Regions from separate parts of the Paenibacillus baimaensis genome, predicted to be linked through region 2. Evidence: riboswitches for the same ligand, from Rfam matches in the RefSeq annotation. Region 2 holds a riboswitch; the other holds the start of a gene.
What was found. Region 2 has a riboswitch for cyclic di-AMP ahead of OB236_RS13295 (CAP domain-containing protein). Riboswitches for the same ligand answer to the same signal wherever they lie in the genome.
Positions count from the first base shown of each region.

Region 1 (9,392 bases), on a different contig from region 2:
CAGGCGGTTGATTGGCGAGGAAGTCTCCTCCGTATACGGTATCATCAAAATGCTCCCAGGTGGAATCGCCTTCGCCTTTTGTATTAACGGCGCCATTGATACCACCTTGCGCACAGACGGAATGTGAACGTTTAACAGGAACCAGTGAAAACAGGCTAACGTGAACACCTGCCTCAGCGGCTTTAATTGTGGCCATTAAACCAGCCAAACCCCCGCCAACTACGATTACTTTTGAATTAGCCATTGTTGTGTATTCCCTCCTTAACCTTTAACCGGCATCGGCAGATTTTGGAACTCAGGACTTAAAAATGCGGTCAAAGACATGATGAACATAATCGTCATCACTACAAATACGCCCATCCATACAAATGTGGAAACCTTTTGCGCCCGCGGTCCGACAGTGACTCCCCAGCTAACCAGGAATGACCACATACCGTTGCTAAAGTGGAACACCGCAGCCACAATCCCGATACAGTAAAACACAAAATTGATCGGATTCGTTGCAATATGATGCATTTGCACGCCAATCTGTTCCTGCGGCAAGCCCAGCGTAATTTGAAAACGGGTTTCAAAGAAATGCCATGCCACGAACAAGAACGTTATTACCCCTGTCACGCGCTGCATAAAAAACATTTGATTGCGGAAATATCCATAATTAGATACGTTATTCCGCGCCGTAAAAGCAACATACAAGCCGTAAATGGCATGATACAGCAGCGGAATCCAGATCCCTACAATTTCCAGTGCAAGCGTTATAGGCAGACTATGAAGAAAATCCACGCTCTCCAGAAATGCCACATGTCCGCCTTTAGAAGCGGAGTAGTTGGTGATTAGGTGCTCGACCAGGAAAAATCCGACCGGAATCACACCAAGTAATGAATGCAGCTTACGATTTAAATACGAATTTCGAAACATTAGAATGCGTTCCCCCCTTAAGTAGTAAATAGCCGTGTTCACACGATTGTCAAAACCATATTTCATTGTACCCCCGCAAGAAACAAGCGTCAACAAGTTCGCTACGCCTATTTTCCATGATTCGACAACGTTTTATGCAGTTATAGACAAATTTTGTGAAGATTACGTGACCTATACATCGTACTCCTTTAGTGCTTATAATGGAAGTGCCGATTTTTTATAATCACTTATGCGTTTTGCACATAACAGAAAGTAGGTTATTGGATGTTTGAGAATATCGATATCTTCGCCATTGTCGTCGAAATGGAAAGCTTGAATAAGGCTTCCCAAACGTTAAATATTTCACAGCCGGCCTTATCCAGAAAAATTATGCGTCTGGAGGAGGAGCTTGGAATCCAGCTGTTTCACCGCAAAGGCAAACGACTGGAGATTACCCGTGCCGGACAAATCTGCTACGAGTATGCCTTGGAGCAGCGCGCTATGGGGCGCAAGCTGCAGCGTTCTCTGGAGGTATTCAAAACGACCGATAAGCCATCCAGTATTATCATCGGGGCCAGCCTCACCACACTGCAGTCCACCTTGCCTGATCTGATTACGATTTATGCCAAGGACTACCCTCATACCGACATTAAGGCCATTACCGGAAAAACCCATGAGATCGTCCCGATGGTCAAGGAGCGCAAGGTGGACATAGGTCTGGTGGCCTCGAAGATTGAGCACCCCGGGCTGCAGTGCATTCCGCTTTTCGACGACCGTCTATGTATTGTGCTGCCGGATAATCATCCTTTTGTGGATAAAGCTGCTATACAAATCGAAGACCTGCACGAGCTTCCGATGATCCTATTTTCACGGGGCACCTGGTACCGGATTCTGATGGACGAGCTGTTCCAGCGTTATTCTTTACATCCCGATGTCAAAATGGAAATCGATTCATTCGAGGCCATCATCCGTCTGGTTTCCACATGTAAAACTGCTACCCTGCTGCCCGAGTCTTATCTTCGTCGTCATTTTCTGGAGGAAAACGAGCTGGTCGTCCGTTTCATTCCTGCTCTAGATCAAACAACAAGAACGACCTCCCTGCTGTTCACAGAGGAAGCCGTTCATCATCCATCGGCACAACGTTTTATTGAAAAGGCCAAGAGCCACTTTAACCGGAGCGATTGAGCTCCTCCGTATCTTTAGCTGTATCGGTTTCAGTGACACCCAGCTTTCGGGCCACATAGGCCGTCGTACCTGCCTGCAGCAGGATCGTGAACAACACCGCGAGGAAAGTTACCGATGCCATGACGTCCGCATACTTCACACCAAGTCCAACCACCATGCCGGATAAGGCCGCAGGAATGACTCCTGTTTCACGAACCCAGAACATGAATACAAGCTCTCTCCAGGTCCAGCGTGCCTTGCGGTCCGGCAGTGCCGAAGCCAGCACAGTTAACGGACGTGCAATGAATATGAAAACAGCGATGACCCCAAGACTCGGCCACAGGTTAGCCCAAATCACGCCAAAATTAACTTGACTGCCAAGCATAATAAAAATCAACATCCGCATGATAACGGTTATATTTTCGCTAAAATGACCCATCTCTTGATGCTTGTCCTGTAAATCCAGCTTGAATATATGCACATTACCCCAAATGAGCCCTGCTGTAAATGTAGCCATAAACCCGCTGACATGTATCGTTTCACCCAGCAAATAAGTGGTAATAGCTGTAACCACCATCGCTATGGTGGCGTAATCCCGCATCCAGCCGAGCTTGCTATGCGCCGTGATATAGACCAATATGAAACCTATTACAGCCCCAACCAGAATTCCACCAAGCGCGGTAACCAGAAACTGCATAACACTTGCGGATACGGAAATCGCCTGTCCTCCGGTGATTACAGCCAGCACGGAAAACGTCAGTATCGACCCTGTCGCATCATTGAATGCCGATTCGCTCTCAACCGTTTCTCTCAACTTGGTACGAATCCGCACCTGCTTGAACACGGGTATCAGAGTTGCCGGATCTGTCGATGAAATGATAGCCCCAAGCAGCACTGCGTACAATAAGGGCATGCCCAGCAACCAATGTGCCGTCACAGCGACAACCCCACAGGTGATCAACACACCGGGGACGCTTAGCAGTGTCAAGGTGAGCCATACTTTTCGAAGACCGGACAACCGGATATTGCGACCGCCATCAAATAATATCAAGACTGAACCCAAGGTTAATATAAACTGATTCGTAAACGAGCTGCTTGTCTCCGTTACCAGATGCAGTCCCTGGCCCACGACCATCCCTGCAATCAAAAATAAAGCGACATCCGGAAGCTTCAACCAGGCGGCTAATTTACCTGACAACATACCCATACCCAATATAAATATCAATAAGAACAATACATGGTAAACCAGCTCACTGACCTCGTTATTCAACTCAACACACTCCGAATCTGATTAACAAGGATATCCGCATGTCCATACAACCGATCACTTCACGACTTCATTCTCAAAAGATTCGATCTGCGAATTCGTGCCTATGATCACCAAAATATCCCGTTCTTCCAATAAATCATTAGCCGTAGGCGCAATAATGACGCCTTCTTTCTTATTAATAGCAACGACACTACAGCCATATTTAACTCGTAAGTTCAGATCCTTCAGCGTTCTCCCCGACATTCGCTTCGGTACTGACAGCTCAGCTATCGTATAATCCCTGGACAGCTCGATAAAATCCAATAGATTCGGTGATACTAATTGATGCGCTACACGGATTCCCATATCGCGCTCCGGGAATATGACCCGATCAACGCCGATTTTATTCAGCACCTTGCCGTGCAGCTCGGATAACGCTTTGGTGACAACCAACGGCACTCCTATATCCTTAAGCAAAATAGCCGTTAATATACTCGATTGAATATCGCTTCCAATCGCCACGATCACGCAATCAAAGTTACGTATACCAAGTGAGCGCAGCACCTCTTCATCCGTGGAGTCTGCGACGACGACATGGGTCAATACCTCGCTCATTTCATCAACGGCTTCTTCGTCCTGATCAATGCCAAGAACCTCATGTCCTAACTTGGTCAGCTCTCTGGCCAAACTTGACCCGAATCTCCCCAATCCAATTACTGCATACTGCGTGCGCTTCATCCTGCTTTTCCCCTATCCGATTGTAATTTTCCCCTCAGGGTATCTGTATAATTCTTTTTCGGTTTTTGGTCCCAGCGCATACGCCAAGGTTATTGGCCCCAAACGGCCAGCAAACATCGTCAGTGAAATCAAAATTTTACCGACTACTGTCAAATCCGTCGTTAATCCCATCGTCAGGCCTACCGTGCCAAAAGCCGAGGTGACTTCAAAGAGTATCATCAGAAATGGATGACTCTCTGTGGTGGATAATATCATGGCCACGAAAATCACAAGAAATAGTGCAATCATCGTTAACGTAATCGCCTTAAGGATACGATCCTTACCCAAGCGGTAATGGAACAATACAATGTCCTCCTTGCCGCGAATCATCGCCACAATAGCACCGATCAGCGTCATAAAGGTCGTGGTCTTGATCCCTCCGCCTGTCGAGCCTGGTGAAGCACCTATAAACATCAGAATAATCATGAAAAATTGGGAAGCCTGGCGCATAGCTCCGATATCCACCGTATTGGCCCCTGCTGTTCGCGGTGTTACCGATTGAAAGAGCGAGGCCCATATTTTCCCTGACCAGTCCAGTGATCCTAATGTTTTGGTATTGCTGAATTCAAAAGCATACATCACCACAGCACCTGTGAGGATCAACACCCCCGTTGTACTTAACACCACCTTGGAATGCAGCGACAACCGTTTTACTTTTCTATATTCGAGCAGATCCGACATGACGATAAAACCAATACCGCCCAACACAATAAGTCCCATTGAAACGATGTTGATAACCGGGTCGGCCGCATACGAGGTCAGACTGCTGAATGGGCCGCTCACCGAGCCGAACAAATCGAACCCTGCATTATTAAAAAATGAAACCGCATGCCAGATTCCGAAATAAATGCCTTTGGCTGGACCAAGATCTATGGACCAGCGGATGGAAAAAATGATCGCAGCTATCAGCTCTATCGTAAGCGAGTAGCGAATTACTTTACGAATCAGGCGCACAATGCCTTCCATACTCCCTTGGTTCATCGCTTCCTGAAGAATGAGGCGTTCCTTCAAAGAAATTCGTTTCTTCAATGCAAAGGCAAATAAGGTCGCCATCGTCATAAAGCCGAGTCCGCCAATCTGAATCAACGTGACAATAACGATTTGACCAAACATGGAGAAGTACGTACCTGTATCCACAACAACAAGCCCAGTCACACAAGTGGCAGATGTCGCTGTAAACAAGGCATTAATAAAGGATAATCGTTCCCCCGTCGCCGATGAGACTGGAAGCGTAAGCACCAGTGCTCCAATTAAAATAATCGCGGCAAAACCCAATACCAGAATTTGCGGAGGCGTTAATTGGATTTGTTTCAACGTTAATTTCATTTCTCACCTCACAAATATTTGAAAAACAGCAAAAAAAAGACACCGGAAACCCAATGTCAACTAAACAGGTTCCTGCGATAAAGCCTACGAGGTTAGCTGACGGATTCGGGTTTACAGGTACCCTATCAATTCCACTCTCATGAATGGAATCGAATTCACCCCTTACTACTACAAATGGTTCCCCCGTTTTCGGAAAGAAATTCGGCTTCTGTATTCAATTGATATGAATTATAAGGCTATTCTTCCATAAGTACAAAGTCGTAATAACTCGAAAAGCAGGGATATTCCGATTCTTATTATAGCTGGCAGGCATCAAACTGAGGATTCGCTTTGGTTTTCAACGTTTATCCCCGTTATGCTTGGTAATGCATTGGATTTGATCAGACATGTATGCTAAGTTTATGGAATACAATAATCAAGCCTTCCCATTTCTTCATTCCAAGGAGACTAATATGATCAATCGTTCATTGGATAGACCACTTCAGCTGCTGGCAGTTGTCGGTATTATCCTTTATTTTACCGTCATTCTCATATCCTCGTATTTGTCTGGGCCTCCTCCATCCAATGAAGAAGCAGATGGACTACCAACTATTACCCAGCAGGCAGCCGCTGACACGGCAGTCGTATTTGCCAGGCAGCATTTCGCATTATCAGACAATCATAAAACGAGCACGTTATACCAAACTCATTCCGAACGAAGCGGGTACTTGCAAAAGGAGCACTTATTCAATTCTTATACGGAGCGATATACCCAGCTACCGCTGGACTACTACGAGGTTGAAATTAACGACCTTGCCAGCTCTAAAACTTATTACATCGATATCAATTACTCGAATCAGAAGGTGCTTGGCTGGAAAACATATGTGTCGCCATCGTCCAAAGCAGATACGGTATCTGCGTCAGGAGTGGACCCTCAGCTGTTAGCCGAGCAGACGATCAAGGAACAGGGTTACTCGCCAACCAATTTCACTTTGCTGGACACCGTTCCCGACCTGAACAAAAAAAATAATGCTGCCACCCCATCGGGACGTGTGCTTGTTTATGAGAGCAGAATCGATCTGATCGGACAGGCAAAACTACAGCTTACACTCAACGTCTCGAAGGGTCAGGTCGTTTCCTTCCAGCCAGATTTCAAGATCCCGGCTGCGTTTGGGGAATGGAAGGAGATACAAAATAGCAGTGCCTCCCTGATGACCAACATCAGTATGGGTGTATCGTTAATTATGGCAGCAGCAGCTCTGTTCATCATCATACGTTATCGGCGTCAAATCACATTTCGCCGCGGCCTGTGGCTGACCTTGATTTTTCTAATTATTTACATTGGAAACAACTTCAATATGCTGCCGGCTTTCCGAACCTCACATACGGCGGGTCCATCCCAGTTCGAAGCGCTCTTTTACTTGTGGTTTCTCAATATTATTATTGCGATGATGGCTGTTAGCGTCTACCTCTCCGTCCTTGCCGGCAGACAGATGTGGTCCCGTTACAGCTGGAATCCGCTGCCGGAATGGCAGGACCCCGCTTTTGGGAGCCAGGTATGGGTGGCCATGACTCGCGGCTACCTGCTCTGTTTCTTTATTCTCGGCGTCCAGCAAGTGCTGTTCTTTATAGCGGAGCGTGCTTTTGACGTATGGTCGGTGAATGATGCAGCAGATTCTGTGCTGAACATGACGTTCCCTGCACTATTTCCGCTCATGGCCTGGGCAGCGGCTATCTCCGAAGAAACCGTATACCGACTGTTCGGCATTGCCTTCTTTCTGAAAATTGTCCGCATTCGGTTTCTGGCTGTACTGCTCCCGAGCATCATCTGGGCGATGAGCCATACCCAATATCCGATTTATCCGGTCTATACACGACTTGTTGAGGTTACCATTATCGGTGTCATTTTTGGATATGCCTTTCTTAAATACGGGTTTATGACTGTACTGTTTGCCCACGCCTCGATGGATAGTATTTTGATGGGACTCTCCTTGTATGGTCTCGGGGATTGGATGCATATCGTGGTCGGCAGTTTTTATCTGATATTCCCAGGTCTTGTCGGCTGGGTGCTGTATCGACTGCATGGCAACAAAAAAAGACGGGCACTATCTATGCCTCGTCTTGATCCTGATTAAGTGATTGTAATATTTGTGTGGCCAGCTTTTCCCCGATACCCAGAAGCCGGAAATCTTCAATACTGGCTTCTTTTATTTTTTTCATGGAGCCAAAATGCTTCAACATCGCCTTACGCCGCTTCTCACCAATTCCCGGAATCGAATCCAGCTGGGAGACGATCATCGATTTGGCGCGCGTTTCGCGGTGGAACGTAATAGCAAAGCGATGGACCTCGTCCTGAATACGCTGGAGCAGGTAAAACTCCTGACTATCACGCGGCAGTGGAACGATTTCTGCTGGGTCTCCCATAATCAGCTGTGCGGTTTTGTGACGGTCATCCTTGGCGAGTCCACAAACCGGAATATAAAGACCCAGTTCATTTTCCAGTACATCGATAGCCGCGGAGATTTGCCCTTTTCCTCCATCGATGACGACCAGATCCGGTAATGGCAAGCCTTCCTTCAAAACACGCTCATAACGACGTCTTATGACCTCACGCATCGTACCGTAATCATCAGGACCTATGACTGTCCGGATTTTGTACTTACGGTATTCCTTGCGATCCGGCTTGCCATCCGTAAATACAACCATTGCCGAAACCGGGTCAGAGCCTTGAATATTCGAGTTATCGAATGCCTCAATACGGCGAATGACGCCAGTCCCGAGCCAATCTCCGAGATTCTCGACAGCCATTACCGTACGCTGCTCATCGCGGGCAATTAACCGGAACTTCTCATCCAGACTAACACGGGCATTATCACCGGCCATCGCAACCATATTTTTCTTCGAGCCTCTGCGTGGATAATGCACCTTTACCTTGAGCCAGCTCTCCAGCGCTTCCTTGACATCCTTCTTGGCTACCTCGATCTCGGGTCCTGCCTCCGATTCTTCGGTCTCCGCTTGTTCAGAGCTCGACTCCGGACTTAGATCAGACTGAGAGCTAGTAGTCTCAGCTGGTTCCGTCTTAGCCGTCAACGCAGCCGTAGGCAGCACCGTTACAGCCTCCAGCGGCAAAAATATTTCCTTCGGAAGTGCCGGATTCTCACTGTAGTACTGCGTAATAAAGGTTACAAAATCATCATATTCATCACCATAATAAGGAAACATCGAAGCATGCCGTTCAATCAGCTTGCCCTGACGCATATATAATATTTGGACGCACATCCAGCCTTTATCTACCGCATAGCCGAATATGTCGCGATCCATCGCATCTGTTGTCGTAATATTTTGTTTTTGCATGACCTGATCAATATGAAGTACATGATCACGCAGCTCCTTGGCCCGTTCAAAATTCAGCTCCTCGGACGCTTCCTGCATCTTGCGCGTCAAATCCTTCTTGATCTCATCATGACCGCCGTTTAGAAAACGCGAAATTTCCTGTACCATCTGCTCATACGTTTCTTGATCTACCTCGTACTCACAGGGAGCTATGCATTGACCCAGATGATAGTACAGACAAACCCGGTCCGGCAGTTTTTTGCATTTGCGCAGTGGATACAGCCGATCCAACAGCTTCTTCGTCTGTTGAGCGGCGAACGCATTCGGATACGGGCCAAAATATTTTCCTTTATCCTTCAGCACGCGGCGAGTAACCTCCAGCCGCGGATGGGTTTCATGCGTTATTTTGATATAGGGAAAGGACTTGTCGTCCTTCAATAGTACATTATAACGAGGATGATGCTTCTTGATCAGGTTGCATTCCAGAATTAACGCCTCGACATTACTAGCCGTGACGATATATTCAAAGTCGGCAATTTCATTAACAAGCGCATAGGTTTTGGCATTATGACTTCCGGTAAAATACGAGCGTACCCGATTGCGCAGCACCTTCGCTTTGCCGATATAGATGATCGTGCCTTCCTTGTTTTTCATCAGATAGCAGCCTGGC
Region 1 is NZ_JAOQIO010000107.1:212,490-221,881, forward strand. Features, by position in the region: gene sdhA (succinate dehydrogenase flavoprotein subunit) at 1-244, opposite strand, end outside; gene OB236_RS31755 (succinate dehydrogenase cytochrome b558 subunit) at 262-915, opposite strand; gene OB236_RS31760 (LysR family transcriptional regulator) at 1,180-2,079, shown strand; gene OB236_RS31765 (cation:proton antiporter) at 2,063-3,328, opposite strand; gene OB236_RS31770 (potassium channel family protein) at 3,383-4,045, opposite strand; gene OB236_RS31775 (TrkH family potassium uptake protein) at 4,058-5,410, opposite strand; cyclic di-AMP (ydaO/yuaA leader) riboswitch at 5,477-5,627, opposite strand; gene OB236_RS31780 (CPBP family intramembrane glutamic endopeptidase) at 5,863-7,524, shown strand; gene uvrC (excinuclease ABC subunit UvrC) at 7,499-9,392, opposite strand, start outside.
Region 1: another riboswitch for cyclic di-AMP. It lies ahead of OB236_RS31775 (TrkH family potassium uptake protein); the one in region 2 lies ahead of OB236_RS13295 (CAP domain-containing protein).

Region 2 (9,392 bases):
CAATCGAACGAATAGAACGCTCACCGAGCCATCTCCGTTAACCGGACGGGAAAAGGAAATATTGGAATGTGTGGCCAAGGGGAGCGGCAACCGCGATATCGCAGTAACTTTGGGTATTTCGGAGCATACTGTCAAAAATCACCTAAAAAATATTTTGCACAAGCTTCATTTGGAAAACCGGGTTCAACTGATGAGGTATGCATACGATAAGGGCTGGTTTAAGGGAAGGTTTTAAAAGAAAATAAGCGAGACCGACCCAATGACCAGGTCTGGGATGATCCCGCTTAAGCGTATAAAGAAGGTTTGTCAAGAGCGTACAGCTTCCTGTATCTTGGACTACTTTCAAGGAGCTGATGATGGGTTCCGCGCATCGTAATTTCCCCATCCTCCATACATATAATTTCGTCCATACGTTCGATTCCAACCAGATGATGGGTTACCCAAACAATCGATTTCCCTTCCAAAGCGTGAAATACAGTGGAGAGCAGATCCTTCTCAGTTCTTGGGTCCAGACCCAGGGTAGGTTCATCCAAAAGCACGACAGGGCATGGCTGCAGCAAAATGCGTGCAAGAGCTACGCGCTGTCGCTCGCCCCCGGAAAAGCGTTTGCCTGCTTCATGCATCATTGTCCGTTCGCCCAAGGGCAGCTCTTGAATAAGACTCGTCAGCTTTGCCTGTTCCATTGCCTGCTGCAGCTGCTGGTTATTGGCTGTTTTATTGCTAAGTCGAATATTATTAGCTACTGTTGTATCGAATAAGTATGGATTCTGGTTGAGAACAGCGATATATCGCTGTAAGGGTTGATCAAAGCTATCGATTTCAAGTCCGTTTACGGTGACGATACCGCTGTTGGGCGATATAGCCCCAAGCAGCAGCTTTAGCAAGGTGGATTTACCGGCTCCACTGCGACCGATGATAGCGATTTTCTTGCCCTGTGGAATGTCGAGACTTAGATCCTTCACTATCCATGCATCTGCCTGATCATATCGAAAGCTGATGTTGTTCAACTGAATATGAATAGTGTCCAGGCTCGCAGGCTGCCCATTCACCGATTGTACGGTCTCATTCTTGTCAGCAGAAGATGGAGGCATGCTCTCGTCAATAGTTTGAAGACGTACCAATGAATTCTTATACTGGGGAAGCTTATCTGCTAATGACATTACAGACAGAAAAATATCCAAAACCGGGTATACGACCAGTACCAAAGCAGCCAACCATGTAACGGGAATGTGGTGCCCGCTAACCTGGTTATTGGCCCATATCACAACGGATAACAGAGCAATCCCTGCGATACATTGACCGATAAAGGTTCTCCAGCGTTCCCACCGCCGTATTGCTTGATCGGCATCGGCTGCGAATCGTTCATTCACCTCGTAGCTCTCGATAAAATCGCTTTGTCTGCCGCTTCCGTTCCAATCTGCCATGCCGACAATGGCATCGGTTAGTTTCTGATACAGCTGACCATGGCGATGCTGCAGCTGCTTCTGTCGCTTATTCGTGAGCAGTAACGAAATCAAGGGCATGGCAAACAGAAGAGACCCCAAATATATCATAATCAGGAAGGCAAAGCTCATGTCCATCGTCCCGAGAAGAGCAATAATGACGCCATATAAAATCAGCGCAGCTGCACTTGGAAATAAGGTGCGCAAATACAAATGCTGAAGCTGCTCAATATCATCGGCTAATAGGCCGAGGAGATCGCCCGTGCGGAATTTAGCGAAGAAATTCAACGCATGTGGCTCAATCATCCGGTACAGCCTCACGCGCATTAAGGACAATATGCGCAATACGGCATGGTGACCAGCCAAACGCTCGACATAATGGAGAACGGCCTTGCTGATTCCAAAAGTACGGACAGCAACAATCGGGACATAAACCATTAAAATATTTTCTGGCCGCAGCGCCGCTTTCGAGATCAGGTAGCCGGAAGTAAAGGTTAATGCAGCAGATGCAGCAAGTGTGGAAACACCTAATCCGATGATTAATAAAAATGACCCGACAAAAGGCCGCAAATAAGGGGACAGCCATCGTTCCTTTGTAGCATCTTGTTTAACATTACCTTGCTTCATTGAACTTTGCTTCATAGTACCTCCTCCAGCTGGGACAGCATCATTCTGTAGTATAAGCCCTGCTGGGCAAGCAATTGCTTGTGAGTCCCGACCTCAGCCAGCCTACCATGCTCCAGTACAAGGATTTGATCCATATCTGGCATCCAGTGCAGCCTGTGGGTGGCCAGCACAACGAGCTTGTTGTCAAACAAGGGCAGCATGGTTTCTTTGAGCTCGTACTCGGTTTCAATGTCCAGATGCGCAGTGGGTTCATCCAATAAAAGCACAGGTCTACGGCTCAAAAAAGCTCTTGCGAGTGCGACACGCTGCGCCTGTCCGCCGCTCAGCTGCCGTCCACCGCCGCCAATTAGCTCATGCAGGCCATTGGGCAAGCGATCGATACAGCCTTTTAAACCAGCTTGGATGGCCGCCTGCTCAACCTCTTCCCATGTAGCCTCGGGCCTATAGAACCGAATATTATCTATCATGGAACAGCTGAACAAATAGGGATGCTGCGGCATATAGACCGTTTCCATGCGCCACGCCTCATGATTGAGTCCGTCTGCCAAATTGCAGCCATTCCAAGAGAGTTGCCCGGTAGAAGGGGTCAATAAACCGCCTATGACTTCAATCAAGGTGGATTTTCCCGCACCTGTCTCACCGATGATGGCAACCTTACGGTAGCCGCTAATTTCCAAAGAAATTGCTTCGAGAGAGCAGGGGGACGCCTCATTGTGCTTTACTCCAACCGACGAAAGGGTCAGACGGCTTGCTTGATTCCAGGCAGCGGAAACTTCTTCCTTTGAGTCCATGGAGGGCAGTGCCTGGGATGGAAGCTGTAGAATGGACGTCATAGCTGCACCAGCTTCTTTGCCATTCAGAGTGGCATGGTAATCCGACCCAAGCAACCGCACAGGAAGAAAGTATTCAGGTGCCAGGATTAATACGGTGAGTGCAGGTACCAGTAAGATAGATCCGTTCACAAGCCGTAATCCCAGACTTACGGCCACTGACGCCACGGACAGCATGGTAATAAAGTCAAGGGCGAAGGAGGATAAAAAAGCGGTCCGGAGTGTCCGCATCGTTGCCGTTGTGAACCGATCACTAACTTTGGCTATGGTTAAAGCATGGTTATGGCTTATTCCAAGAAATTTTAAAGTTTCCATACCTCGTAGCGAATCTACAAAATGGTTCGATAATCCCCGGTAGGAGTCCTGCTGCTTCTCGACCTGACTTTTAGCTGCAAGCCCGATCAGAATCATAAATACGATCACAATAGGCATCGTTACAACAAGTATTATTCCACTTGGAGCATCCTGCAACGCTATATAAATAAGAAGAACAACCGGTACAATCGATACGCCGACCATGCGCGGAATGACGAGCTCCACATAGCTGCGAAATTGTGTCACGCCTTCAAGTACAAGTGTTGTCAGGCTGCCTGTACCTTGAACACCAGCAAACCTCGGACCCAATTGAAAAAGCTTATTAATCAAGCTTTGTCTCATCGTAGTGCTTGTCACTGCGGCATAACGCTGCGCAGTCCGCTGCTGCAGGAAAGCCATCAGATGGCGGACTATATAAGCAATAGCGAATATCAGGAGCTTGCCTGCTTGGGTTTCTATGGGAGCACCTGCGAACAATTCAGAGATGACCTCAGCCAATGCTTGGGCAGCGACGATGATACAGCAGCATTGAATCAGTGTGAAAACCGTTATGATGCTCAAGACAGCCCTTATTCCCTTGAACAGCATGAGCTCGCGGCCCATCAGTATTCCAGATGATCCTTTTCATGAATACGCTTATGGAAAACAAAGTAGCTCCAAATCTGATAGCCGAGGACAAAGGGCAGAAGCGATAAAGAAACTATGGCCATAATCTTAAGCGAATAAGCTCCTGATGCGGCATTATGAATCGTTAAGCTGAACGCGCTATCGATAGAGCTGATCATGACACGTGGGAATAGGCCAATAAAAACCGAAGCGACGGACAATCCTATGACAGCTCCAGTCATCCCGAATGCCCATCCATCCTTCTTGAGGCTTATAAACAAGCCGGAGAGTAAGTAAGCTAATGAGCCAAGCGCAGCAGTTAAAGCTAACAAAGCGCTGTGCTGCTCGAACAGATCGGTCATGCCGTAGGTCATGATGGCGAACACAATGAGCAATATCGCAGCAAACGGAAGCAATTTTTTCGCCAGTCCACGTGCCCGTACCTGCAGATCACCCGTGGTGCGCAAAGTGATGAACAATAGTCCATGCAGCTGGCAAAGCGCCACGACACAAATCCCGCCGAGCAGTGTATAGCCGTTGACGATGTCAAGAAAACCTGCCCTCATCTCCATATCGCTGCCGATTGGAACGCCCTTGATCATACCCGAAAAGGCAACGCCCAGCAGGAGAGGCGGGAGGAGACTGCCCAGAAAAATGACGATATCCCATGTTCGTTTCCACTTGTAGCTGTCCAGCTTGCCTCTGAATTCGAAGGCGACTCCGCGTCCAATCAAAGCGAGAAGCACGAGAACAAGTGCAGTATAGTAGCCGCTGAACATCGTCGCATACCAGTGGGGGAAAGCCGCGAACATAGCTCCTCCTGCGGTAATCAGCCACACCTCATTGCCGTCCCAGAATGGACCGATGGAGTTAATTAATACGCGGCGCTCCATATCGGTGCGGGCAAGCAGTGAGGTGGACATCCCGACTCCAAAATCAAACCCCTCCAGGAAAAAGAAACCTATGAATAATACCGCAACCAGTACAAACCATAGCTCATTTAATGACAGCATGATACCCCTCCTCATAAGGATCATTTGATTCATGAGCCGACTTGGCCGAATCAAAGGGTCCCTTTTTAATAATACGAACAAATAACACAACCATAATTATGGCAAGCACCGAATAAATGGCTGTAAATGAGATCAAGGAAAACAATACCTGGCCGGCAGTTACGCTTGGGGAAATCCCGTCTTCGGTCCGCATGAGCCCAAAGACCGTCCACGGTTGGCGTCCAATCTCGGTCATAATCCACCCTGCGGTATTGGCGATAAACGGCAGTGATATACCGGCTATCATTAATCGCATAAACCAGGCAGCAGGCTTTGTCATTTTATTGCGTATCCACAAATAAACGGCATACATTCCGAGTAGTATCATCGCTGATCCGGCAGCCACCATAATTCGGAAGCTCCAGAAGGTCGTGCGTACCGGCGGAATATAGTTTCCTGGTCCGTACTGTTCGGTGTATTGAGCCTGCAGCTCTTGCATACCCTTCACTTCACCGTGAAATTGGCTGTGTGACAAATAGCTGAGCAAATAAGGGATTTTGATTTCGCCACTGTTGGTCTGTTTGTCCGGGTCAATATTCGCAATAACCGTCCAGGCAGCAGGGTCTCCGCTTTTGCCCCATAAGCCTTCGCTGGCAGCCATTTTCATTGGCTGGGTTTTGACCAGATATTGGGCTTGCTGGTGACCAAACAAGGCAACGCCAATGGAGGCAATCATGCCTACTAATGCAGCAATTTGAAACGATTTGCGGAAGAAAGACATGTCCTGCCCTTTAAGCAGCTTCCATGCGCTGATGCCTGTAACCAGAAAAGCTCCGGTTGCAAATGCTCCAAGCAAGGTATGCGGGAACTCGACCCATAATTGTCCGTTTCCTAAGAGGGCAAATATGTCATTCATCTCAGCCCTTCCATTAGCGATGGTAAAGCCGACAGGGCGCTGCATGAATGAATTGGCGGCCAATATCCAGAACGCTGACATTGACGTGCCCAGCGTAACCAGCCAGATGCAGAGCAGATGAAGCTTGGGCGAGAGGCGATCCCAACCAAAGATCCATAGTCCAATGAAGGTAGATTCCATAAAGAAAGCAAGCAATGCCTCAATGGCCAGCGGAGCTCCAAACACATCACCTACGAAGCGGGAGTAATTGGACCAGTTCATGCCGAACTGGAACTCCTGCAATATACCTGTGACAATCCCAATGGCAAAATTGATCAAAAAGAGCTTACCCCAGAATTGAGCCATCTTCTTGTACTCTTCCCGTCCTTTGACCACATAAATGGTTTCCATAATAGCAATTAGCAGAGCGAGACCAATGGAAACAGGGACAAAGAAAAAATGAAAAATAGTTGTTGAAGCAAACTGCGTGCGTGCAAGCATGATTAAATCCATAGTCACTGTCCTCACTTTCTTCAAAAGATTGGGTTTCAGATTTCGCGAATTTCTTGCTCTAATCATGCCAGATTCCTTGTAAAAGGTATGTGATTTAAATCACATAGTAGCTTAAACAAAAAGGGGAAAGAAGACAACGCTATGAATGTCTCGCCCCAATTGTTCACTATGCAAAATCCGTTTTAAATATTCGAAGCCTTCAGACGATAACCGATACCCCAGACAGTCCCAATCATGGCAGCAGCAGCAGGGGACACAGCCTGTAATTTTTCGCGAACTCGCTTAACATGAGAATCTACAGTGCGATGATCCCCATGATCTTCATAGCCCCACACATCACGAAAAAGCTTGTCTCTTGTGCAGGTGATTCCTTCGTTCATCACTAAATATCGCAGCAGCTCATACTCCCTGAGAGTTAAGGAAATCTCACGTCCATCTGCAAGTACTCTGCGGGCATCATGCTCGATAAGAAGATGGGGTAGCATAAATCTGTTTCCGGGTGATTGGGTGGCAGACCAGAATTTACCGGGTTGTGTCCGTTTAAGGATAGCTTGAATTCGGCATGTGAATTCCCTTGGACTAAAAGGTTTGGTCACATAATCATCAACCCCTGCTTTGAAGGCATGGATCGTATCGTCTTCATTATCCTTGGCTGTAAGCATAAGCAGGGGAGTAGTTTTTACTTGCTTGACCATCTGACAAATTTCTAGCCCGCTCAGACCCGGCATCATCCAATCCAGCACAATGATGTCATAATCGTTATCCACCGCTTTATGCAAAGCATCGTTGCCATTGTCGGATTCCTCAACACAAGCTCCGTCTTTCTCCAGATACATGCGTACGATTGTGCGTATACGTTCTTCGTCATCGGCGACCAATACTCTGTATTTGCTTGTCATCTATTATCACCTCACCTGCCTTTTATTGTATCTATCATTTTTCACAAAGGCATGACTACATTGAGCTATTTCAATAACGGAAAGGTGAACAAAGCATGAAGGCTTTGTGAATTCAAATATGATGGAAAACTTTGTGCAGTGATCATTCGCAAATCCCATGTTAAAATGAAACTCTCTTAAACCATTTCTAGCTTTAAGCTGTGCAAATTGGTATTTTGAGAGAATCATAAACAGGCCGAAGCTTCCACAAGAGGCATGGGGGACCCAATCTTTGGGGTGAAGCCGTATTCATGGCCGGGCGCTTGCTCTTTGACCCGAACCCGTCAGCTAACCTCGTAGGCCTTAAAAAAGAGAGGATGTTTGCAATGTTTTTGAAGAAGTCCGTATTAACCGGTTTACTTGCCTTGGGCACGATTATTGGAGCCACGGCTGTTTCGGCTGCACCGTATTCGGTAACAGGCAACGATACGATGTGGACGATAGCCAAGAAGTATGGGATTAGCTTAAGCTCCCTTGTTCAAGCCAATCCACAGGTTACCAATACCAATAATATTTGGCCAGGACTGGTATTGAATATCCCTGGAACAAGCTCAAGTGCACCAGCTCCGCAGGGAACAGGCAACTCAACAGTCACCTCCACCTTTGCGAGTCAAGTGGTAACTTTGGTCAATCAGGAACGTACAAAAGCAGGCTTGAAGACGTTGGCAAGCGACAGTGCTTTGTCGGCTATGGCATTGGATAAAGCGAAGGATATGTATAACAATCATTATTTTGATCATACCTCTCCTACCTATGGCTCCCCCTTTAACATGATGAAATCGTATGGTATCCGATATACGTATGCAGGAGAAAATATTGCCATGGGTCAGAAGACTCCACAGGATGTGATGACTGCCTGGATGAACAGCGCAGGGCATCGACAAAATATTTTGAGCCCTAATTATACGAAAATTGGCGTAGCTTATTATAACGGCGAGTGGGTTCAGGAGTTTATTGCGAATTAAGCTTGTATGCAGGCGTCGCTCTTAAAAAAGACAGTAACCGATTAAGGAATCCATTTCCCTTCGAGTTACTGTCTTTTTGACTATATCAGGATATTAACAGTTCATGTTAGATGAATGTTCTCGAAATAATAACAAGCAGAATGAATAAAACAAGAATTACACCTGTGCTAGTTCCCAGACCCAAACCTGCACAGCTTCCACAACCTACGCCAGCTCCGCCTAAATATCCCATATTTCCAGCCTCCTTCCGTTTGACCTTCTGTATGTTATGATGGTCAGAGGCTGATGGATTGTACTTATACAAAATGTGCGCTTGTAGGGGAGGAACTTGTCGTTCCTGAATTGATAGATTTACATATGCTATGTTGTGGGAGAAGCCGCCAACTGCTCCCATGCTAACCCATAGATCACTCCGAAATAGACGGTTGCCTTCACGGGATCGTCTATTTTCCTTTTATGAAATGAAAATGTCAGCAAGTTGTGATCGTTTGTCTATGTAACTGATTGCCATATTTCATTATATTTAGTACGGTAAGCCGCATTTACGGACAATAGATAACTTATATGCAAAGGGGGATTATCCTTGAAAACATCCAAATGGTTGATCGTGGGATTTCTGCTGCTGCTGCTACTCATCACCGGCTGCCGGAACGAAGCATCCAAACCTAAAGCGATGACGTCCGAGCAGGTCTTCGATTCTTATATGGCTGCGTGGCAAAAGGGACAATATGAAGACATGTATGCGATGCTATCGTCAGATTCCCAAACCAGACTATCGCAAGATCAGTTCGTTAAGCGCTACTTCTCCATTTATGAAGGAATCGGGATGAGTCAGCTGCACATCGAAAGGACAACTCTCCCAGCTCCTACCAAGCCAACTCCTGCGCCAGAGGATAAAGCTACTTATACTTACCATGCTTCACTTATGACGATTGCAGGTCCCATTGAATTTAATTATCAAGCAAAGTTAATCAAGGAAAACTCAACCATGTATTGGAAGATAGACTGGACTCCTTCACTTATTTTCCCTGCTATGAAGGACAATGATAAGGTAACTGTACGTACCTCAAAGGCGATGAGGGGGGAAATATACGATAGGAATGGGGAAGGGCTGGCGATTAATGGCAGCTTGATCATTCTTGGATTAGCCGCTGATCGTTTAGGCCCGGATGCTGAAAAGACGGTTCAATCGGTTGCTCAATATTTGGGATTATCAACGGATGAGGTTAACAAAAAGCTAAAGGCTTCCTGGGTAAAACCCGGTAATTT
Region 2 is NZ_JAOQIO010000038.1:26,388-35,779, forward strand. Features, by position in the region: gene OB236_RS13265 (response regulator) at 1-41, shown strand, start outside; gene OB236_RS39800 (response regulator transcription factor) at 71-235, shown strand; gene cydC (thiol reductant ABC exporter subunit CydC) at 285-2,084, opposite strand; gene cydD (thiol reductant ABC exporter subunit CydD) at 2,081-3,775, opposite strand; gene cydB (cytochrome d ubiquinol oxidase subunit II) at 3,817-4,833, opposite strand; gene OB236_RS13285 (cytochrome ubiquinol oxidase subunit I) at 4,817-6,220, opposite strand; gene OB236_RS13290 (response regulator transcription factor) at 6,403-7,119, opposite strand; cyclic di-AMP (ydaO/yuaA leader) riboswitch at 7,343-7,476, shown strand; gene OB236_RS13295 (CAP domain-containing protein) at 7,485-8,123, shown strand; gene OB236_RS13300 (YjcZ family sporulation protein) at 8,230-8,355, opposite strand; gene OB236_RS13305 (penicillin-binding transpeptidase domain-containing protein) at 8,707-9,392, shown strand, end outside.